3 regions of the Ureibacillus sp. FSL K6-3587 genome follow, and region 1 is predicted to be linked to each of the others. Evidence: riboswitches for the same ligand, from Rfam matches in the RefSeq annotation. Region 1 holds a riboswitch; each other region holds the start of a gene.
The links. A riboswitch is a leader RNA that binds a small molecule or an ion and turns the genes downstream of it on or off. The one in region 1 is predicted to bind S-adenosylmethionine.
Positions count from the first base shown of each region.

Region 2: it holds a riboswitch for S-adenosylmethionine, as region 1 does, so the genes downstream of both, NSS77_RS10935 (methionine ABC transporter ATP-binding protein) here and NSS77_RS07900 (bifunctional homocysteine S-methyltransferase/methylenetetrahydrofolate reductase) in region 1, are expected to answer to the same signal.
Region 3: it holds a riboswitch for S-adenosylmethionine, as region 1 does, so the genes downstream of both, metA (homoserine O-succinyltransferase) here and NSS77_RS07900 (bifunctional homocysteine S-methyltransferase/methylenetetrahydrofolate reductase) in region 1, are expected to answer to the same signal.

Region 1 covers NZ_CP151969.1:1,597,969-1,606,158, forward strand. The annotation lists gene NSS77_RS07870 (endonuclease Q family protein) at 28-1,188, shown strand; gene NSS77_RS07875 (alpha/beta fold hydrolase) at 1,365-2,111, opposite strand; gene NSS77_RS07880 (LysR family transcriptional regulator) at 2,333-3,220, shown strand; gene NSS77_RS07885 (hypothetical protein) at 3,237-3,362, shown strand; gene NSS77_RS07890 (tetratricopeptide repeat protein) at 3,359-4,114, shown strand; gene hemG (protoporphyrinogen oxidase) at 4,300-5,691, shown strand; SAM riboswitch class I at 5,771-5,874, shown strand; gene NSS77_RS07900 (bifunctional homocysteine S-methyltransferase/methylenetetrahydrofolate reductase) at 5,976-7,823, shown strand; gene metH (methionine synthase) at 7,816-8,190, shown strand, end outside.
Region 2 covers NZ_CP151969.1:2,216,416-2,224,605, reverse strand. The annotation lists gene NSS77_RS10950 (LysR family transcriptional regulator) at 1-811, shown strand, start outside; gene NSS77_RS10945 (MetQ/NlpA family ABC transporter substrate-binding protein) at 871-1,728, opposite strand; gene NSS77_RS10940 (methionine ABC transporter permease) at 1,788-2,456, opposite strand; gene NSS77_RS10935 (methionine ABC transporter ATP-binding protein) at 2,449-3,474, opposite strand; SAM riboswitch class I at 3,646-3,758, opposite strand; gene NSS77_RS10930 (thioredoxin family protein) at 3,810-4,112, opposite strand; gene NSS77_RS10925 (toprim domain-containing protein) at 4,125-4,466, opposite strand; gene gcvH (glycine cleavage system protein GcvH) at 4,588-4,968, opposite strand; gene NSS77_RS10915 (arsenate reductase family protein) at 5,045-5,401, opposite strand; gene NSS77_RS10910 (SPFH domain-containing protein) at 5,566-6,867, shown strand; gene NSS77_RS10905 (hypothetical protein) at 6,879-7,976, shown strand; gene NSS77_RS10900 (acyl-CoA dehydrogenase family protein) at 8,125-8,190, opposite strand, start outside.
Region 3 covers NZ_CP151969.1:2,988,294-2,996,483, reverse strand. The annotation lists gene NSS77_RS14750 (thioesterase family protein) at 85-513, shown strand; gene NSS77_RS14745 (AAA domain-containing protein) at 624-4,397, shown strand; gene NSS77_RS14740 (nucleoside-diphosphate sugar epimerase) at 4,379-5,131, shown strand; SAM riboswitch class I at 5,197-5,304, shown strand; gene metA (homoserine O-succinyltransferase) at 5,399-6,337, shown strand; gene NSS77_RS14730 (hypothetical protein) at 6,475-7,872, opposite strand.

The DNA.
Region 1 (8,190 bases):
TAAAATAAAAGAAAGGACGGGATGATCTTGAAAAATTATTATGTCGATTTACATATACATATCGGGAGAACGGAGGGCGGACGTGCGGTAAAAATAACGGGAAGCAAAGATTTGACGCTAAAAAATATTTTAAAAACCGCTTCCAGTCAAAAAGGTCTTGATATGATCGGCATTATCGATTGCCACTCACCGGAAGTCATAAAGGAAATGGAAGAAATGATGAATGATGGAAGGATGGAACCTCTTCCGGAAGGCGGTTTAAGATTTGAAAAGACGACCCTTATTCCGGGTTCCGAAATTGAAATCTACGATGAACATTGTAAAGGACCCATCCACGTGCTTGCTTTTTTTCCAACCCTCGAATGGATGAAAGAATTTTCCGGGTGGATGCGAATGTTCGTCAAAAATATCCATTTAAGTTCCCAGCGGATTTATTGCAGCGGTAGGGAATTGCAGGGAAAAGTCAAAGAAATGGGAGGGCTTTTCATACCTGCCCACGTTTTTACCCCTTTCAAAAGCTTATATGGAAAAGGGGTCGAAAAAAGTTTGACGGAAGTGTTCGATCCTGAGAAGATTGATGCGGTTGAGCTCGGATTAAGTTCCGATACATACATGGTGCAGGGTATTAGTGAATTGGAAAAATACACGTTCGTCACCAATTCCGATGCCCATTCCCTCGGGAAACTGGCGCGGGAATATCAAAAAGTGCAGATGGTAAAGCCGAATTTTCAAGAACTCGTATTGGCCCTCAAGGAAAAGGGAGAAAGAAAAATTGTAGCCAACTATGGCTTAAACCCGCTACTCGGAAAATACTATTCCACTGCTTGCCAGGAATGTGGTGAACGGGTGGAAGAAGGGGAAAGTTGTCCGAAATGCGGAAGCCATCATTTCGTAAAAGGGGTTTCGGTAAGAATTCGGGAATTGACGGATCTTGAACGGCCTACCCGTCAAAGGCCCCCGTATATCCATCAAGTGCCGCTCGATTTTATACCGGGTGTTGGAAAAAGGACGATTCAACGGCTGATTGATGAGTTTGGAACGGAAATGGCCATTCTGCATGAAGTGTCATTGGAAGAACTCGGTCAAGTGGTGCCTGGAAAAATCGCCAAAATGATCGATTTGGCAAGGAAAGGGGAATTGAATATTGAAAGGGGTGGAGGCGGAGTGTACGGGAAAGTCGTTGAATGAAAACGGCACTTTAGTTTATCCTGAAAAATTGCACAAAAAAACAAGCTACGAAATTTGACGGGGATCATTTTCGTAGCTTGCTAAAGGGATGTATGTCTCAAGGACATATTTATATCATAGCAAATTGGGGAATTTGCTAGGGGATACATTATTATTATGGCAAGAAGAATCGAATTTTATTCTTCCCAATCCAAACTTTCAAAGAACCGGTATACTTCTTCAAATACAAGTTCACGTTCTTTGTCAACCGTTAAAATGTGACCTGAATTGATGAAGCTTTTTACCGATTTAATGCGCGAATTGACGGAATTGTAAATATAATCCGCGCTTTTGCAATAGTACTCATCATCATGTAAGCCGCGCAAGATGTGAACAGGTTTATCAATTTTATTCAATTTTGCGCTTGTATCATTAATAATGCCTTGCAAATATTCAAGCTTCGGCATTTGATATCTTTTTGCAATAACTTCTGGTTTATCTTCTTCTTCATTATATGTTCCAGTCAGCTTTTTGTAATTAATTGTATAGCTAATGATGCGTTGTTGCAAGCTATCAACACTTTTATCCAATGCTGGTGCGGACATTGTTACAATCGCTTTGATTGGACGTTCTTCGCCAAGGCGCAATGAGAAAATGCCTCCGAGAGAAACACCAGCAACGGCAATTTCTGTATAGCCACGTCTTCGAAGCTCATCATAACCCTCAACTGCACTGTTCCACCATTCAATCGGATCGGTTTGAATGAGGGCTAAAGGATCACCGCCATGGCCTTTATACAAAGGAGCGTGAACCGTATAGTTGCGTTCTGCTAAATAGCGGCCTAAACGTTTCACATCATTTGTGTTGCCTGTAAAGCCATGCAATAATAAGACAGCACGTTTTCCCGCCTCAATCGTAAATGGTTTTGGCGAAATGATTTTCATTCTGAAGAACTACTCCTTTTTAACCGTAATGTGACAGAAAATTTAAAAAGAATTTGAAAATTGTTTGAAAATTTAAGAAAAATACTTGTGTTTTTTTAAGATTTTTGGTATTCAAACTCAACGTTTAACTTTATTATAGATATAGACTTACATAAATACAATTTATTATTTCTATCAAATTGATTCGATTCGGTTATCATTTTTTAAGAAGGGAATTCGCTATGGAAATACAACAATTAGAGTACTTTAAAGTAGTGGCTGAAACGGAACATATGACCCATGCTGCTGAAATGTTAAACATTTCCCAACCCGCCCTGAGCAAATCCATTTCAAATATTGAGCAGGAGATTGGCGTGCCCCTTTTCGATCGTCAAGGGCGGTCCATCATATTGAACCGCTATGGGAAGCTGTTTTTGGAAAGCGTCAATAAGATTTTGGATGAATACAGCAGGGCCAAACAGGAAATCAACGGTCTTGTCATGCCGGGTTACGGTGAAGTGTCATTTGGATTTATTCATACGTTGGGAATGGAAATTGTGCCCGAGTTGATGGCCCATGTCCATGATAAATATCCAAATATTAAGTTTAACTTGACGCAGGCATCTTCGTTGAATTTATTGGAACTTTTGGAAAAAGGGGATATTGATTTATGTTTATCCCAGCGTATTGAGTCAAAAGTGGTTGAAATAGAATGGATTGAATTGTGGAAAGAAGAATTGTTTGTGATTGTCCCCATAAATCATCCTTTGGCAAAAAAAGATTTTATTGAGTTGAAGGAGATTAAAGATGAACCTTTTGTTTCGATCAAAAAAGGGAATGCACTGCGTCACATGGTGGATAAACTATTGAAGGATGTAGGGATTTCCAAAACAAACATCACATTTGAAGGGGAAGATCCGCATACGGTAGCGGGATTTGTCAGCGCAGGCCATGGTGTTTCCATCATTCCATCCATTAAAGGATTATCGGAATATAATGTCAAAAAAATTTCCGTAAAAGAACCAATTTGTGAACGTAAAATTGGGGTATCATGGGTTGCAGGGAGATATATTTCTCCGTCAACGAATCAATTTCGAAATTATTTGGTGGAATATTTCAAAGGAAAATAGAAAAGGTGTAGATGGCGTGGTAGATAAGCAAGATAAATTTGAAGAGTTATTGCTGCGGTTCCAGCATTTACTGACAGTCGAGCAATTGATCCAAGCGAGAGATATTTATCGCCTTGCCCATGAAAAAATGTGGAAGCTATGATTGAATTGGCCTATCTTTATAAAATTATGGAAGAATATTCCCTCGTGGTATTTTGGCTGCAAAAAGCCGGCAAAGCCGGGAATAGTGAAGCCCTTTATCAGCTTGCAAACTGTTATTATGAAGGGCTTGGGGTGGAAGAAGATGTGAAGATGGCTTTTCAATTATATAAAAAGGCGGCAAAAAAGGGACATCCGGATGCCCAAAATAACTTGGCCGATATGTATTTGAACGGAGAAGGGGTCCCTGTAAATTACAAGGAAGCATTGAAATGGTTCAAAGAGGCTGCAAAACAGAATGTGGTGGAAGCGATGTTTACGCTGGGGATCATGTATGAACAAGGAATCGGAATCAATAAAGATGAAGATAAGGCCTTTCACCATTATTTGAAGTCCGCTCAAGGCGGTTATGAGGATGCCCAGTACCGTATGGGTTCCATCTATTTGGACGGGCTATTGGGTGTGGAGAAAAACATTTCAAAAGCCGTTGAATGGTTTGAGAAAGCGGCTGAATCCCATCATATCGATTCCATTTATAATTTGGGATATTTATATGAGAACGGCATTGGGGTGGAAAGGAATGGAAAGAAAGCGCTTTACTATTATAAGCGGGCTTCATTGCTCGGCGATTATCAGGCAAAGTTGAATATCGCCCATATTTATGAAAATGGAATCGATGTCGAGGTTGATAAGAAGGCTGCCTCCCGTTGGCGGGAATTGGCAAGACAACAAATGGAAAACGAATATGTTCAATAATTCCGCAATTTCCTCCATCCACTTCTTGGAATGCACATTCCCTTGGACAATTCGAGTGGAAGTCTATTGAATTATGAAATTTTTCGACTATTATTCAATAAAATTTGCTAAAGCCGACACAAAAATAGCTAAAAAAAGCGATTATACTTAAAATAGTCAAATTGAATGTATAGGAGTTGTATTGAATGAAAACGGTAACAGTGATTGGTGGAGGAATTACAGGACTTTGCACGATGTACTATTTGCAAAAACAATTGAAAGAAAAAAATGTTCCTGCCCGTTTGGTGCTTTTGGAAAAAAATCCTTACCTTGGCGGCAAAATGCACACAGCGCGGGAAAACGGATTCGTCATGGAAACGGGGGCGGATTCCATTGTAGCCCGTTATCCAAGTGTCCAAGAACTGATAAAAGAACTCGATTTTGAATCGGAAGTTGTTTATAACGAAACGGGGATTTCCTATATCCATACGAACAATGAATTACATGCAATTCCTAAGGAGTCTGTTTTCGGTATTCCGATGACGGTGGAATCATTGAATGCGAGCACATTGATTTCAGAAGAAGGAAAACAACGCTTTTTAAAAGATGAAGAAATTCCGAATACGAAATTTACAAAGGAAAATTCAATCGGAGAATTTTTGGAATACTTTTTGGGAAAAGAAATCGTTGAAAAGCAGATTGCCCCAGTACTTGCCGGCGTTTATTCCGGAGATATTTATAAATTGTCCATCGCTTCCACCCTTCCGTATTTGGTCGATTATAAAAATGAATATGGCAGCCTGATGAAAGGATTGCAAGCGAATCGGGAAAAATTTGAACGGGAAGCAAATAAAAAATTCTTGTCTTTTAAAAACGGTTTAAGCCAATTGATCGACCGATTGGAAGAACTGTTGGATGATGTAGAAATTTATAAAGGCACGGAAACGGTTCAAGTCGAGAAGAAAAATGATCGTTATGAAATCACTTTGGCTAGTGGCGATAAAATGGAATCGGATGTTGTTGTTTTGGCATTGCCTAACAAAGTGATTAAACATCTTTTGAATAATGAAGAATTGGAACCTTATTTCAACCAATTCAAAGATGCATCCGCCATCACAATGTATTTGGGCTTTGATCTGCCGGATTCCGTATTGCCGCAGGATGGCACCGGATTTATCGTTTCCCATAACAGCGATTTGGCATGTAATGCATCCACTTGGACAAGCCGCAAATGGAAACATACGTCCAAAGAAGGGAACCTGTTGGTGCGCGTCTTCTATAAGGAAAGTAATCCACGTTATCAAGAATTGATCAACATGACTGATGAAGAGCTGACAAAAGTGGCATTGAACGATATTAAACTCAGCTTGAATATAGAAGCGCAACCTAGCATTGTGAATATTACGAAATGGATTGAAGCGATGCCGACTTATGATTTGGCCCATCACGAAGCATTGGATCAAGTGTTGGCAAAATTGGATCAGCTCTATCCAAATCTGTTCATTGCAGGATGTTCTTATTTCGGCGTAGGAATCGGCGCATGTATCGATAATGGTAAAGAAACGGCAGAGAAAATTTTCGATATCATTTCGCATTAATTCCGATTAGTTAACTTGACAAAATGTAGAATACCGTTTATGATGTAAGCTATTATATCGGTATTTCAAAATTGAATATTACTTATCGAGAGAAGTGGAGGGAACTGGCCCTGTGAAGCTTCAGCAACCACTAATGAAATTAGTAAGGTGCTAAATCCAGCGGCAATGGCCGAAAGATAAGGTGACTTCAAAAGGAAATGACAAGCCTTCTTTCGCAAGAAGGCTTTTTCTTTTAGATGAATTAACTGAATATTTAAGAAGTAAAGAAAAGTGAGGGAATTTGGATGGGGCTACTGGAAGCTTTAAGAAATAGAGTGTTGGTTGCAGATGGGGCGATGGGAACCCTTTTATATTCGTACGGACTTGAATACTGCCATGAAGAAATGAATATTAAAAGACCGGACATCATCGAAAAAATTCATAGCGAATACATACAGGCCGGCGCTGATGTGATTCAAACGAATACTTATGGAGCCAATGGAATCAAGCTTGCCCGTTATGGATTGGAGTCCAAAGTGGCGGAAATCAACCAAGGGGCGATTGCTGTAGCCAAGCGTGCAGCAGAAGGCCACAACGTCTTTGTTTTGGGTTCCATCGGCGGAATTCGCGGCGTACGGAAAGTTGACCACACATTGGAGGAAATTTTGGAAGCTGTCCGTGAACAGGCGGAAGTGTTGATTGACGGACAGTTGGATGGTTTATTGCTTGAAACTTACTATGATTTTGAAGAACTTACGGAAACGTTGAAAATGCTAAGGCTAATGACGGATATGCCTATCATCGCCCAAGTTTCCATGCAGGAACCTGGCGTGTTATTGAACGGCATGAAATTGAATGATGCGTTGAAGCGGCTTGAACAATTGGGGGCAGATGTCGTAGGAGTGAACTGCCGTCTTGGCCCTTATCACACATTACAGGCCTTTGAAGAGGTGGAAATTCCCGAACGGGCCTTTTTATCGGCTTATCCGAACGCATCCCTGTTGGATATCGAGGATGGCCGCGTCGTTTATGAATCGGAAGTGGATTATTTTGCCCGTGCCGCAGTGGAACTTTGCAATGAAGGGGTAAGGCTCATCGGAGGATGCTGCGGAACGACGCCAAAACATATTGAAGCGATGAAAAAGAAACTGGCCCATTTCCAGCCGGTTGAAAAGAAAGCGGCAAAACCCCAAAGGGAAATTGTCATTCAAGAAGCAGAACCGCGGAGTTTCGAGCCGCTTCATGAAAAAGCGAAAAGGGAACGTTCGGTCATTGTCGAGTTGGATACACCAAAGCATCTTGAAATCGACAAATTTATTGAAGGGGCCAAAGCGCTGTACGAGGCCGGGGCAGACCTTATCATGATGGCCGACAATTCCTTGGCTTCCCCAAGAGTCAGCAACTTGGCGATGGGGGCCATCTTAAAATTGCAATACGGAATCCGCACAATGCCCCATATTACATGCCGGGACCGGAATTTGATCGGGTTGCAATCCCATTTGTTGGGGTTAAGCGCCCTTGGTCTCCATGATGTATTAGCCGTTACAGGAGACCCGACAAAAGTGGGGGATTTTCCGGGCGCCACAAGCGTTTATGATGTTTCATCCATGGAATTGATCTCCCTCATCAAACAATTGAACGAAGGGATTTCTTTCTCCGGAAAAGCCCTTAAAAAGAAAGCCAACTTCTCTGTAGCGGCCGCTTTCAATCCGAATGTAAGGGTGATTGATCGCGCGGTAAGCCGCCTTGAGAAAAAAATCGAACATGGTGCGGATTACTTCATTTCCCAGCCGGTATACTCCAAGGAAAAAATCGTGGAAGTATATGAAGCGACGAAACATTTGGAAACACCGATTTATATCGGAATCATGCCGCTCACAAGCTTTAAAAATGCGGAGTTCTTGCATCATGAAGTGCCAGGAATCAAATTGTCCGATGATGTGTTGGAAAGAATGAAACAAGTGAGCGGAAATAAAGAAGAAGAAACAAGAGTGGGTCTTGAAATTGCGAAAGAGTTGTTAGATACGGCAACGAAATACTTTAACGGAATCTATTTGATCACGCCGTTTATGCGATACGATATAACATCACAACTATTGCAATATATCCAACAACTTGATGAGCAGAACAAAGGAGTTATAGCAAATGGTTAACCATCCAATCGAAGAACAGTTGCAGAAACGAATTTTGATCATTGACGGGGCAATGGGTACAATGCTCCAGCAGGAAAATTTGTCAGCGGAAGATTTCGGTGGCGAACAATATGAAGGATGCAATGAACATCTTGTCTTGACAAGACCGGATGTGATTTCAAAAATCCACCGTGCCTACTTGGAGGCGGGGGCGGATATTATTTCGACCGATACTTTTGGGGGAACGCCCCTTGTTTTGAACGAATACGGCTTAGGGCACAAAGCTTATGAAATCAATAAAAGGGCAGTGGAACTTGCAAAGGCGGAAGCGGAAAAATATTCAACCAGTGATTGGCCTCGATTTGTGGCAGGATCCATGGGTCCGACA
Region 2 (8,190 bases), 620 kb from region 1:
TGTGAGCAGACAAATAGCAAATTTAGAAGAAGAGCTTGGCACACCACTTTTTGAACGGGTCGGGCGGAATGTGAAATTGACACCGATCGGCAAAATCTTTTTGGAGCATGCCATTACCGCACTCAATGCCATCGATTATGCGGTCAAGCAAGTGGAGGAATATTTGGATCCTGAAAGGGGCTCCATTAAAATCGGGTTCCCTACCAGTTTAGCAAGTTACGTTCTTCCGACAGTCATTTCCGCCTTTAAAAAAGACTATCCTGATGTCAATTTCCACTTGCGTCAGGGTTCTTACCGATACTTGATCGAAGCGGTGAAAAATCGGGAGTTGAATCTTGCCTTTCTTGGCCCGGTACCCCGAAAAGATGAAAGCATCAATTCAATGATTTTGTTCAACGAAAATATTTGCGCCCTGCTTCCCGCCAATCATCGGCTGGCGAAACGGGATAAAATCCATTTGGATGAACTGCGGAATGACAATTTTGTTCTTTTCCCGGAAGGATACATTCTACATAAAGTCGTGGTCGATGCATGCAAATCGGCTGGTTTTCTTCCTAAAGTCACTTCGGAAGGGGAAGATATGGACGCTTTGAAAGGGATGGTGGCAGCAGGCATTGGCGTCACATTGCTTCCTGAAAGCTCCTTCTATGATTCAACCCCGCGTTTAACGATCAAAATGAAAATTGATAACCCAAACATCACACGCAACGTAGGAATCATTTATCCGGCGAACCGGGAATTGGCTCCTTCTGAACAAGTATTTATCAAATTCGTCAATTCATTCTTCTCCAGATTGAATCAATTCCAATAGCCTTTTAAATTAGAAAAAACCTCCTAATCATCCCGATTAGGAGGTTTTTTACCGCTAAATTATTCGCTTACTGGTACTACTGAGCCGCCCCATTCTTCAAGAATGAAGTCTTGGATTTCTTTGGAGCGCAATACTTCTACCAATTTTTTGATTTCTTCGCGGTTTTCATCGCCGGAACGTACAGCAATTATGTTTACATAAGGTGATTCTGAACCTTCAATGGCGATGGAATCTTTTACAGGGTTGATGCCTGCGTCAATCGCAAAGTTGGAGTTGATGACAACTGCGTCTCCTTCTTCGTTTTCATAATATGTAACCATCATTTCAGGAGCGTCAGTTGCTTCAATTTTCAAGTTTTTCGGATTTTCTACAATATCATCCAATGTGGCTTTTGTTTTATCAATGCCGTCTTTTAATTTGATTAAACCTTGCGCTTCAAGCAATGATAAAATGCGGCCATGGTCAGGAATTGAGTTTGAAATCAGGATTGTCGCACCATCAGGCAGTTCATCTAAAGATTTATATTTTTTGGAGTAGATGCCGATCGGTTCGATGTGGATACCGCCAGCATTGACTAGATCATAACCTTCTTCGGCCACTTTTTGTTCAAGATACGGAATGTGTTGGAAGTAGTTTGCATCAAGGTCGCCATTGTTCAAATCTTCGTTTGGCAATACATAGTCTTGATATTCTTCAATTTCCAGTTCAATTCCTTCTTTTTCCAAAATAGGTTTGGCTTTTTTCAAAATCTCCGCATGCGGTGTATGGGAAGCACCCACTTTTAATGTTACTTTTTCTTTTGTTTCGTCGTCTTTTGTTCCTTCATCAGACGAAGAATTTGCATCGTCTTTCGTACCGCATGCTGCTAGTGCGAGTACAAGAACGGATAAAAGCAAAAATGATAATAATTTCTTCATGCCTCTTTCTCCTTCTCCTTCAATTTTTTTATGTGAACGGCTTTCGCCAAATCACCCAACTAACGCTTGTCCGTTTTGGCAGTAATAGTATCGCCAATCCATTGTATGATGAATACAATGACCAAAATAAAAATCGTTGACATTAACGTGACATCTTCCCGGGTTCTTTGGAAACCTTCCAAAAACGCCAAGTTACCCAGACCGCCGGCACCGATGATTCCCGCCATTGCCGTATAGCCGACAAGGGCAACAGCCGTTACCGTAATGCCGGAAATGAGGGCAGGTTTGGATTCCGGAATCAACACTTTCCAAATAATCTGAAATGTATTGGCGCCCATTGATCTTGCCGCTTCAATGACCCCTTTATCCACTTCTCTGAATGCGATTAAAACGAGACGGGCATAGAATGGCGCAGAACCGATAATCAGCGCCGGCAAAGCGGCATTCACTCCACGGATTGTTCCAAGTAAAAACTTCGTAAATGGAATCAACAAAATGATCAATATGATAAACGGAATCGAACGGAAGATGTTGACAAGGGATCCCGTCAAGAAATGAACCACTTTGTTCGCCCACAATTGATGGGGACTAGTTAAAAAAAGCAAAATACCGATCAATAATCCAAGAACGAAGGTGACCGCCGTTGAGACAACCGTCATGTAGACCGTGTCATAAGTAGCTTGCCACATGAGGTCCCACTTTACATTTGGAAATAAAGTTTCAATCATTGGAAATCACCTCCGTTTTAATGTTCATCGTCTGCAATTTTTCCAACGCCTTTTCCACTTTTTCCTTATCTCCGTCAAGTTGGACGATCAATGTTCCATAAGGGCCATTGGCAGTTTCGGATATATTGCCGTAAAGGATATTAACATCAATTTGGAATTCTTTGATCAAGTAAGAAATAACCGGTTGATCGGATGTATTTCCTACAAAAATCAATTTCACCAATTTCCCTGTTGGGTAATTTTTCAAAATATGCTCAATCGCTTCTTTGGATTCTCTTGAATCGGACACTTGCATCACAAAGTTTTTCGTAATATCCGCTTGAGGATTTCGGAACACCTCAAGTACGTCCCCTTGTTCAACTATGCGCCCGGCTTGCATTACCGCCACCCGATGGCAAATTTTGCGGATGACATGCATTTCATGGGTAATCAACACAATCGTTAATCCGAGGCGCTGATTAATATCTTGCAACAGACTCAAAATCGAATCGGTTGTTTCCGGGTCCAATGCGCTCGTCGCTTCATCGCAGAGCAGCACTTCCGGATTGTTTGCCAACGCTCTCGCAATCCCCACACGCTGCTTTTGTCCCCCGGAAAGCTGGGAAGGATAAGCATCCGCTCTTCCGCCCAGCCCCACAAGTTCGATCAATTCTTGAACTTTCTTGTCCCGTTGCGCCTTTGGAACACCGGCGATTTCCAGAGGGAATGCGATATTTTCCGCAACCGTTCTCGACCACAATAGATTGAAATGTTGGAAAATCATACTGATTTTTTGGCGCGCTTTGCGCAACTCTTTTCCTTTTATCGATGATATCTCAAGACCATTCACAGTGACTGAACCGCTTGTTGGTTTTTCAAGTCCATTCAAAAGGCGGATCAATGTACTTTTTCCGGCACCGCTATATCCGATGATTCCGAAAATTTCACCTTTTTGAACGGATAAACTGACATGATCAACTGCGGTTAATTCTCCATCTTTCGTTTTAAATATTTTTGTGACATCTTTTACTTCAATCATATGAGTACTCCTTTGACAAACCGCAATAAAGTTTTAATACTGCATCTGTGAATTTTACAGTTTTTATTCTATTACTTTAGCAATGTAAAAAGAGGAAATTTCAATAAAAAAACCTCCTACTTTGATAAGTAGAAGGGAAGTTGAACAACCCAGAAGAATTTGTAAAACTTCCTCTTATCTTTCAAAGTAATAAATACTTTGCGTGATTTGGCACCTTATCATATCAAAAATATGATGGTTGCCGGGTTTCATAGGGCACTTCCCTCCACCACTCTTAATAAGAGTTTTCTATTTAATTATGGAACCAATGTACCATGTAATCTATCATATGTCAACTATAATCTCAACTTTTCATATAAGTTTTGTACGGATTCAAAGGCATAAACTTTTTCATGCTCTTTTCCATTCTTCGTAATCAAAAGACAAGGCACGCTTTCGATTTGCTGTTCAAAAGCGAAATCCTCCAGAAAATTGATATTCGCTTTGCCAATGGGAATCTGTGGCAGCAACACTTCGACGACTTCCAACATTTTTGATGCCACTTTGCATGTTCCGCAAAAGGGTGTGTATAAATATAAAGCCGTTACTTCATGATTTTTTGCTTTCTCTTTCCAAGTTTCAATTGTCCATTCTTCCATTTCGATCATTTCCTATACTAAATATTCTTTGTGTACTGAAAATTTCGCTTCCTTCAGTAATTGTGCCAATACTTTTCTTGGGGCATTCGCCACTTCCATATAAGTCTTCGGAACGTTGAGATGGGTAGCCTCAGAATAGATCCGCTTCATCAATTTTCTTAATTTATCGCCCGATTGATCCGCATCAAAAAATGTATATAGTTCGCATTCCTCATAAGGCTCAAGGAGTTCCAGCAACGCATCTTCGCTGATGGTTCCATTTGTACAGACGATTTTCACCTCTTCCGCAAATATGGGGGCCAATTTCATCATATCCGAACGACCTTCAACAATAATACATTTTTCATAATGCATGTTGATCACCCCAAGTACTATAATAAAAACCGAAGAAACAAAAATAAAATAAAAAGGTTGTTTATTTATTATATTTTGTTTTAAAAAAAACGCCAGTTCTTTCACTGGCGTTTTTCACATACTATTCCGAAATGATTTCTTCGTATTGTTCCGCAGTCAATAATTGATCGATTTGGGAAGCATCTGAAGGTTCAACGACAATCATCCAAGCTTTTTCATATGGTGATTCATTCACAAGTTCCGGGCTGTCTTCCAGTTCAGTATTCACTTCAACAACTTTGCCGGAAACCGGTGCATATAATTCAGAAACCGTTTTTACGGATTCAACGCTTCCAAACGGCTCGTTCATTTGAATTTCGTCACCCACTTGCGGAAGTTCCACGAACACAATATCGCCAAGTTCAGATTGCGCGAAATCAGTGATTCCAACACGCACTTTACCATCTTCCACTTTTACCCATTCATGCTCTGAAGTATAACGTAATTCCTTAGGTACTGTCATACTTTAACCTCCATCATATGTAATCTTTTAACCAGTTTGACATATTTCCATAGCAAAAACAAGCCATTTCAGTGGATTACTTCCATGTCTTTTCAAACTCTTCCTCTTTGAATCCAAGAGTGACTTTTTCCCCATCCGTCACGATTGGACGCTTGATCAACATTCCATCAGAGGCAAGCAATTCCAGCTGTTCCTCTTCGGACATCGCATTTAGTTTATCCTTTAAACCAAGGGATCTATACTTTTGTCCGGATGTGTTAAAAAACTTTTTCAGAGGCAGTCCGCTTTTTTCCCAATAGGATTTTAATTCTTCCTTCGTAGGAGTTTGTTCTACAATATGAATGGCTTCATAGTTTATTCCATTTTCGTCCAACCATTTTTGCGCTTTTTTGCAAGTTGTGCATTTTGGATAATGGATAAATTTCAACGTCATCTCTTTTTTCTCCTTGTATTCATAATATTTCTAACTTCTCTTATTTTTATCATGCATGATTCAAATCATGTGTTCAAGCAGAATTTTCATGAAATTATAATGCATTCGAATGGGATTCGAAGTAGAATGAATTATATGGCAATTAGTAGATTGGAGGGAATGTGATGGGCTTATTGAAAGCGGGGGTTGGCGCTTTGGCCGGGGTGCTTGCGGATCAATGGAGAGAGTATTTTTATTGCGACTCCATCCCGGCGGACGTATTAATAACAAAAGGAAAAAAACGCGGAGGCAAACGGGGCTTTAATCGAAAAGGAAGCGACAATATCATCAGCAACGGTTCCATCATTGCCATCAACGAAGGGCAAAGCATGATTATTGTCGACCAGGGAAAAATCGTGGAATTCTGCTCTGAACCGGGGGAATACGTATACGATTTTTCAACGGAACCGAGCATTTTTTATGGGGACTTGAACGAATCTGTCCAGGCAAGTTTCGAATCCCTCGGAAAGCGTTTCAGTTTCGGCGGCGAACCTGGAAAAGATCAGCGGATTTATTTCTTTAATATGAAAGAAATCACAGGAAATAAATATGGAACGCCTACACCGATTCCTTTCCGCATCATCGACCGGAACATCGGGCTGGATATCGACATCTCCATTCGTTGCCATGGAGAATATTCCTATAAAATTGTGGACCCGATTCTTTTTTATACGAACGTTTCCGGAAATGTGCAAGAAGAATATAAACGGGCTGAAATCGATGGCCAGCTGCGGTCGGAATTGTTGACGGCATTGCAACCGGCCTTTGCAAAAATTTCGGCGATGGGCGTACGCTACAGCGAACTTCCCCAACACACGATGGAGATCGCCCAAGCACTGAATGAAGTGTTATCGGATAAATGGAGAAAGCAAAGGGGCATCGAAATCGTTTCATTCGGCATCAATGCGGTCAATGCTTCGGAAGAAGATGAAAACATGATCAAACAACTGCAAAGAAGCGCCGTGTTCCGCAATCCATCCATGGCTGGTGCGACGATGATTGATGCCCAAAGTGAAGCGATGAGAAAAGCGGCGGAAAATGAGGGTGGAGCTTTCGTCGGATTTGCCGGCATGCAAATGGCACAACAGGCAGGGGGAATAAACTCGAAAGATTTATTGGAAATGGGGGCAAAACAACAACCTGCTCATGTCCAGTCACAAAACGCGGTTTGGCAATGTGCTTGCGGGGCTCAAAATCAAGGAAATTTCTGCACGGAATGCGGGAACAAGCGGCCGTCTTCCCACACTTGGATTTGCCAATGCGGCACGGAAAACAAAGGCAAGTTCTGCCATGAATGCGGTGCACCGAAGCCGGCTGATTTCAAGCTGACATGCGACAAATGCGGCTGGCAACCGGAAGACCCGTCCTTCACGCCAAAGTTCTGCCCGGAATGTGGAGATATCATTGATGAGAATGATCGCAAATAAGGGGGACCAGCATGAGCAACGAGGAAAAGCGAATCATCGAAGTCGATGAGTATGATGCGAAATGTCCATCTTGCGGAGCCTCTATCAAATTTCATCCCGGAACCGGCAGCTTGGTATGCCCGTATTGCCACCATGAAGAGCATATTCCGGATGCGGATATGCAAGTGGACGAGGAAGTGCAGGAGCTGGATTTCCATGAAGCGGAAGCAAGAAGCAGTTTCCAGTGGGGTGAAGAGAAAAAGTTGGTCGTTTGTGACGCCTGTGCCGCGGAATTGGTATACGATGCATTGGAAGTCGCAAACGTCTGCCCTTATTGCGGTTCCAATCATGTGATGGAAATCGATTCTGAAAATACGATTGCACCAAATGGCATCATTCCATTTCAAATTACGAAAGAGCAGGCCAATGAAAATTTTCAGAAGTGGATCAAAGGGCGCTGGTTCGCTCCGAATGAAGCAAGAAAATCGGCAAAGGCGGAAGCATTTACGGGCATTTACTTGCCGTATTGGACCTTTGATACAAAAACGGCTTCCCAATACACTGCCTCTTACGGACGAAGAAGAACGGTTTATGATAAAGACGGGAAACCGCAAACCGTCACGGATTGGTATCGCACAAGGGGATTTTATCAAGAATTTATCGACGACCATCTCGTGCTCGCTTCCAAACGTTATGACCCTTTCATCTTAAACAAAGTGGAACCTTTTCAATTGAAACAGGCAAGGTCCTATAATAAAGATTATTTGCAAGGGTTTGCGGCCGAACGCTACAGCATCGGCCTTGATGAAGGATGGCAAATCGCAAAGGAAGAAATACACGATTATCTTGAAACCCAAATTACCCACCATATTTTGTGGAAACATCATGCCGATGTGGTGAAAAATTTAAGATTTTCAACCGTCCATTCGGATATTACATATAAATATCTCATGCTGCCGCTATGGCTATCCACCTTCCGTTATCGGGACAAAACCTATCAATTTATGGTCAACGGACAAACCGGCAAAGTGGGCGGCAAGTACCCTGTATCTCCTATTAAGGTGACAATCGCCGTCATCGTTACTCTATTAATTCTTCTGGGGCTTTATTTATATTTTGAAAACCAATAATTGATGAAAAAAGAGCGGTTGGAGAAATGTTCAAACTCATTCCGCTCTTTTTCTTTATTTAACACCATTTCAGACTAGCGGACTTTCACGGATGATAAAAAAATGTCCGAATGCCGTTATGATTGGCTTTCGGACATTTTTTGATCGATTAAACGATATATTTTTCCGCTGCGATGAGGCGATCAGCAGCTTCACGTTTTTTCAAGATCAAGTT
Region 3 (8,190 bases), 1.4 Mb from region 1:
AGAGAAACAAATATAGTTGGAAAAAATTGAGATGTCCATTTGCACCGATTTTTGAATGCGGTATACTGTTGGAGAGGTGATTTTATGTTTGTCAGCGAAAAACAAGTGGAAATCCGTTATGCCGATACGGATCAGATGGGTGTGGTGTATCACGCCAACTACGTCATTTGGATGGAAATTGGCAGAACCCAATTGATCCGCGATTTGGGATACGATTATACAAAGTTGGAAGAAATGGGAATTGTATCACCAGTGATTGAATTGAATGTCCAATATAAAAAAGCGATGCGTTATGGACAAGTGGCAACTGTCCGTACATGGGTGGAACAGCATGATAAATTGCGCACGACATACGGTTATGAAATCTTGCATGAAGACGGCTCCGTTGCGGCGACAGGTACAACGGTGAACATTTTGGTGACAAAAGAAAACTTTAGACCGGTGCCATTAAGAAAAATTGATCCGGATTGGGATGCAAAATACCATGAAATTGCCCGGACAAAAAAGGGATAGGGGTACATAATGACTAGTGAAAGGGCTAGTCATTTTTTATTTTTCAAAACTATAACGGTCCATCTATTTTTGTTATAATGACGATTGTGAGTAAAAAAGGAGGGATGTTCATGGTACAAACGGTAGAAGCGATGAAATGTTTCATTGTGTTGACGAATACAGCACGGGAAGCCATCAAGGAACACTTTGCCGATGAACATGCCTTTTTTCAATTGCAATCCTCTTTCCATGTATTTCTAGAAAAACAATCCATTGAAGAAACATCCCTATCCCTGGCCATTTATTTTGACAACGAACAAAATAGTAATTTGGCGAAAAAGATGAATGGCCGGGTTGTGATTATAGACTGCGTTTTTGATAGCAAAAATGGCCTCATCGCCAAAAACTTCCGGACTAAGGGAAAACATACACCGGTCAAGACGAATCGAAGAAAATCGATGAGAATCCATTTCGCACCAACAAGAATCAACGGCCACACTTATCCGGAGGCATTCCTGAAAACCATTGCCGAATTGCCGGTTGCAAAAGACAGATACGATTATGTCAATAAACGGATCACCAGCTGGGAAGGCTATTTAAAAGTTTTATACAAAAATGCCAACATCGATGATATTGAAGCAAGAATACAGTCTGTTTCGTACAGTTCTGACTGTTCCGTGGCAACATTGAAACTGGGTGGCATCACAAACAAAGAGTGGAAACAGATAAAAGGAATGAACGCCTATGTCAAAGGCGTAAAAAGTGAAATCGGGGAAGTTGTAAAAACCAATGCCCAACAACAAACCGTCGACATCGAACTGAGTCCGCCAATCAGTAAACTCGCCAAGCAACAGGTATTTGATTTTCCCTCAGAGCAAGTCACTTTCAGCAACGCCTCGACAAAATCCCAGCTCAACCGCCTCTTGAAAGGGTTTGAACATTTAAAGGAAGGGCTTGCGGCAAACCCGAATCTTGAAAACTTTTTATTTGAAGACGAACCAAAGGTGGCAAATCGGAAAAATCGGCTTCAAATCGAATTTCATAACAATCTGAATGAATTTCAGCGGGAAGCTGTGCTGGGTGCACTGGAAACAGAAGATTTGTATGTCATTCAGGGACCACCCGGAACAGGGAAAACAACGGTCATTTCTGAAATCTGTTATCAAAACGTGAAAATGGGATTGAAAACATTGATCGCCTCCCAATCCAATTTGGCGGTGGATAATGCACTTGGCCGGCTTTTATCCAATAAAGACATCCGCATTTTGCGCTACGGACGGACAGACAGCATCGAAGAAGAAGGGAAAAAGTTCATCGAGGAGAATGTGGCGGAATATTGGAAAACTCAAACCTTTGATGCGTTATCGAAGGAAATCAGTCAACATGATCAAAAGGAAATCCTATTGCAACAGGGCATTCAAGCATGCACGAGCCAAATCGATCACCTGAAGGAAAAAGCGGCCGAACTGGAAAAGGAGATTTTGCGGAAAAATCAGGCGGAAAAGGAATTGGAAAAGTCTTTTGACACAATTTCCAATTTGAAAAAGCAAATCATCGCTTTAAATAAAGAAAAGGAAAAAGCGGAACAAACCATTGAAACATTCCAATCCTCCTTGAATGAACGGTCTGAAAAACTGAAAGAAATCGAACAAACATTGTCCAGCACCGGTCTTGATAAAATTCAGCTGGAAATCAATGAAGCAAGGAAACATATCGAAGAAAGCGAACATTTCATCCACTATGTTGAAACAAAGGAAAAATTGGAAAAAGCGCAATCCGATTTGCAGCAAGTGTCCAATGAAATTGCATTCATGGAGTCAAAAATATTGGAAGTGGATGAACTCCTGGCCCAATTGAAATACTTCAAAAAATTGGAGGAAGTGGAAGGATTCATTGAAACCTATGGAATCCGAAGAGGTTTTGTCATCAACCAACTGTTTTTGGATATGGAGAAAATTTATCAACAGTTGATGGAACTGAAACCGGCAATCCAAATTTCCGAGCGGATTGAAAAAGCCATCGAATACAATCAAAAAACGTTGAGAATACCCATCGATCCCGTCCCGCTCCCGCCGAACCACCATTATTCATTACATGAGGTCAATGACTTTTTGGATAAGTTGGCACTCGCCTTCAAACAACGAAAAATCAATTGGCAGAACGGAATCCCCTCCATCCGTGGCCTATATTTAAGGCGGCTATATGTGAACGGGTTGCTCGTTCAATATCAATCGTTGGCCGATGAGTCGAAACACGTTTTTGAAAAATTGAAAAGTGCCGTGGCCGAACAATATTTGGAAAACCTCGGCCTCCATGAATCGAAACTTCAGTCTTATAAACAAAAAGAGGTCCAACTGCAACAAGAGATCCAACAATATGAAAGAGAATTGGCGGAACTGCCAATAGAAAATACCGGGTTCATTCCGTCCATTGATGAACTTCAAGCGGTCATTCAAACGTTGCAGGAAAAGATTGGCCGGTTGGAAGAACAACAAGAAAGTTTCCATTCCTATGAGGAGCAAAAAGCACAACTGAATCATGAAATCAACGAAATGGAAAAAGAACTTTCCCAACACCAGGAGTCGTTATCCAACATACAAAGCGAATTAAAAGAGCTTCACCGTCAAGGGATTATGATGGAACGGAAAGTGGAGCAGCTGCAGCAAATCATGAAACAAAATCCGGAGCTTGAATTGGAACAGACGGAAGAGCGGATCAAGGAACGCCATCTCCAAATTGAAAAATACCAACGGCAGATCGAAATGTTGCCGATCACAAAAGAAATCCAGAAAGAATGGCATTCGTTATTAAATCAAGCGACGGAACAGGATTTGGACGAAATTCGGAAACTTTACGTAAAACATGCCAATGTAATCGGAACAACCTGTGTCGCTTCGGCAAACAAAGAATTTATGGACAACTATCCGATTTTCGATGTGGTCATCATCGATGAAGTGTCGAAAGCAACGCCGCCGGAATTATTGCTTCCAATGTTGAAAGGGAAGAAGATCATCCTTGTCGGCGACCATCATCAGTTGCCGCCGTTGATCGGCGATGATACGTTTGAAGAAACCCTTGAAGAGATTATGAAGGAAACGGACAGCTTTGAAGAAAAAAGGGAACTGGAGAAGCTGTTGGAGGAATCTTTGTTTGAACGGCTTTATAAACATTTGCCCGCCTCGAACAAGAAAATGCTCGGGATTCAGTATCGCATGCATGAAAAGATCATGCGGACGATTGCACCGTTCTATGAAAATGGAAAAGAATCGTTGCAATGCGGCTTGGACAACTCCGATGAAGCTAGAGACCATAAATTGGATGGACATTATGTAAAACGGCAGGAACACTTGTTATGGTTCGACCTGCCAAATCAACCGGCTTATTTTGAAGAGCGGATGAAAGAAGGCTCCAGCTTGTTCAATAAAGCTGAGCTTGAATGGATCCGCAAACTGCTTATCGACTTGAATGAAGCGACGGCCAAAGCGAAGGAGAACGGTCTGCTTGAAAAAGACTCCTTAAAAGCCGTCGGGGTGATCAGCTACTATCGGGAGCAAGTGAATCGGGTCAATCAGTTAGTGGAAGAACTGCATTTGCCTCATTTGCATATCCGGACAGGTTCCGTCGATAAATTCCAGGGGATGGAAATGGACGTGATTTTGTTGAGCATGGTCCGCAATAATCCGCACGGGGAAATCGGATTTGCGAAAGACTACCGGCGGTTGAACGTGGCTTTGTCAAGAGCCCGGGAGTTGCTGATGATTGTCGGCAGTTCCGATATGTTTACAATGCGTCCGAAAAAGAAAGAAACGAGAGAAATGTACCAGCATTTATTTAATGTCGTAAAACAGCAACAAGGAATACGAAAAATAACGAAGGAGCCCGTGACATGGAACTCCAGCAATTAAAAAATCAATTGGAAAAAGAAATCAGGGGAACCATTGTTCATACGGACATTTGGTGTATTCCCATGCATACCTATGAAATCACCTATCAGCCCATCCAGAAAAAGGCGATGGACATTTTAATGAAAATTCTGCTTTTCTCCTTCCAAAAATCGGCTTTTGAAAGTGCTGAACAGCTCAGCGAAATTTTGTTGGTGGAGCCCTTATTCATCGAAGATTTGATGCGGAAGATGCAAAAGAACGGGCTGCTTGCACGGGAAAACAACTTTTATCAACTGACGGAAAAAGGAAAGCGGCAATTTTCCCAAGGCGTCTTTGAAGAGGAATTGGATCCTGTGACAATAGAGTTATTGTACAGCCCGGTGCATCATCAAATGATGAACGGTGATATGGAGGAAGTGCTGGATTTTGATGATTTTCCGGACCAATTGTATCGTTATATGAACGATGGAGAAGAATCATTGGATGTGGAGTTTTTTAAAAAGGAAATTCAAAATATAATAATCGATCGGGCGGATGAAGTTCATCAAGAAATCAAATCCATCCTATCGTTGGAAAATACGCAAATCAACGATGTGCCCTGTATTGAATTTATTGTGTGGAACACTGAAAACAGGGAATTTTTTCCGCGGGTGTGGAATACATTATTAAAAAATTGGGATCAATATTTGGAAAAAGAACTCTTTGAAATAGAAAATCCGGTTTGGTTAGAGAAATTTCACAGCAAAATAAAATAGCTCGATTATTGCAATTCTCTATTGGATATGTTAGGATAATCTTAATTTTATATGGGAATTATACTTTCTTATCAAGAGAAGTGGAGGGACTTGGCCCAATGAAACTTCAGCAACCTCTAACGGATGTTAGAAAGGTGCTAATTCCAGCAAGGCTCAGCCTTGGGAGATAAGAGAGTGCGTGCAAGGAAATTTTGTACCCTCTCATTCTCTTTTCTGGAATGAGCAGGGTTTTTTTATTAAGATATTTTAGAATGGGGGACAAGAGGAATGCCTATTAATATTCCGAAAAATTTACCTGCTGGAGAAATATTGAGAAACGAAAAGATTTTCGTCATGGAAGAGGACCGCGCATTATCACAGGACATACGTCCATTGAACATTTTGGTGTTGAATTTGATGCCTGAAAAAGAAAAAGCGGAATTACAGTTGCTGCGATTGCTCGGGAACACGCCGCTGCAAACCAATGTAACGTTTTTAAATACAGCCACGTATGAACCTAAAAATGTATCCAAAAGCCATTTGGAAACATTCTATAAAACTTTTGATAAAATCAAGCACCGCCGCTTTGACGGAATGGTCATCACCGGGGCGCCGGTTGAACGGATGGAATTTGAAGAAGTCCATTATTGGAAAGAGTTGACTGAAATTTTGGACTGGGCGAAAGAGAATGTGACTTCAATCATTTATATCTGTTGGGCTGCACAAGCCGCTCTCTATTACCACTTCGGAATCGGAAAATTCGAGTTGCCGAAAAAATGTTCCGGTATATTTGCGCATACCATTACGGATTTGACGAATGATTTGGTTCGGGGGTTCAACGATGAATTTGTCGCACCGCATTCCCGTTACACTTCCGTTTCCATCGAAGAAATAGAACAGCATCCTGATTTGCAATTGTTGAGCTATTCGGAAGAGGTCGGACCTTTTATCATCCAATCCAAAGACAACAAACACATTATGATCACTGGCCACTTGGAATATGACGCAACAACGCTTGCGGAAGAATACGAGCGTGACGTAAAGAAAGGTTTACCTATAGACATACCGGCAAATTATTTCCCTAATAATGATCCAACAAAGCAGCCAAAAAATACTTGGCGCGCCCATGCCCACTTATTGTTCTACAACTGGCTGAACTACTACGTTTACCAAGAAACGCCTTACGATTGGCATTATGTGGATGATGCCGTTGATTTTGAAATTTAAACAGAGGCTGGGAATACACGGCCAACAAAGTTCAAACGACCAAAAATAATGGAGAGAAATGGAAAAAGGAGAATTTGAGTTGAATCAAATTCTCCTTTTTTCTATCTTGAAACTAGTTTTGTCCCAGCCTCTTATTTTTAGATGAAAAACATCGCCGCAATTGTTGTCACCACAAGTCCAATCACAACGGGAACTAAATTTCGTCTAGCCAATTCAAACGGACTCACGTTGCAGATGGCAGCAGCAGGAATTAATGCCCAAGGCACCAATGTTCCTCCTCCGACATAAATCGCTGCAATTTGGCCCAATGCAGTCAAAGTGGCTGTTCCTTCACCAATCACTGTTCCAAAAAGATTGGCAATGGACCCCACCAATGAAATGCCGGAAAATCCGGAGCCGTCCAATCCCGTAATGGCACCGACGCCCGCAACGGTTACGGCTGCAATTTCCGTTGTCAAAGGTACAACTGATGCCAGAGCCACCCCTAAATCATTGATGATCCCTTGCGAATGTTCAGGAAGATAATCCCCAATGATTTGGGAAAAGCCGGAATCTCCCAAATAGAAGAAAGCTGCAATCGGAATTACCGGGCCAAACACTTTAAAACCAAATTGGAAACCCTGTATCAAATAGCTTGTCGTTTTTTCCAACCCGGCATTTTTATGGGCGAACATGGAAAGAAGCAACAGAATCAGCAGTGTCGTTCCACCGATCAACGCAGTCGCATCTCCGCCGGTTAAATCAAAAATGGACATGGCCACGACATTTAGTAAAAAGGCAACCGGAATCAAAAGGGCGAAAAATCGCTTTTGTTGAATTGATAGGAGATTTTCTTCCACTTCTTCTTGTTTCTCTTCGCCACCATCAAAATTTCCAACCATTTCGAGAGTGCCTCGTTTCATATCGCGTCTAAGCAAGAAGTATGCAACAAATGTCGTTACAACCCCCATGACGATGACAAGTGGGACGCTCGCAGAAATCACTTCACTGACAGGAAGGCCGGCCGCATCAGCCGTCAATTTCGGTGCGCCTTGGATGACAAAGTCCCCGGATAAGGCAATTCCATGGCCGAATAAGTTCATGGTCATCGCAACCCCAAGGGCAGGCAATCCCGCACGAATCGCAACAGGCAAGAGCACCGCACCCAAGAGGGCAACAGCTGGGGAAGGCCAGAAGAACCAAGAAATGATCATCATTAAAATCCCGATGGTCCAATAGGCGAGTGCCGGATTTTTTATGATTTTGGCAAAAGGGGAAACCATCACTTCATTAATGCCTGTTTTTAACAAAACACGGCTCAAGGCTACAATGACACAAATGATGATGATGGTCGATAACAGTTCGGTGATGGCGTAAATGAAACTTGAAAACACTTTGCTGATCGAAGCGACTAAATCACCAGTCGCCACAAGGGAAAGTAAAAAAATTCCAACCACACAAACAAGAGTTGTATCCCGCCGTTTCACCATAAATCCGATGATGAGTGCGATGAACACGACGTAAATCCAATGCAGTGCCGTCAACTCAATACCCATAAGTCACTTCCTCGATTCTTTTTTGTCTAGCATATGAGGCAAATGACCAATGGGTGTGTGCTCGAGGTGTTTATTGCTTTATTAGACATTAAACGATTCATGAAGTCATTTAATAGTAAATGTATAATTGAACGGAATATTGGGTACCTGAAAACCCATAATTTAATAAAGGACTTTTTTATAATTAGATCAATTTTTGTTGTCGTTAAATTAATTAAAGTTGTATAAAAGTTTTAATTTTTTCAAAAATTATTGTTGACAATTTTTCCTTCTTGCATATAATTTTTCCTAAAAGAAACTTTTTTGTCATAAGAGAAA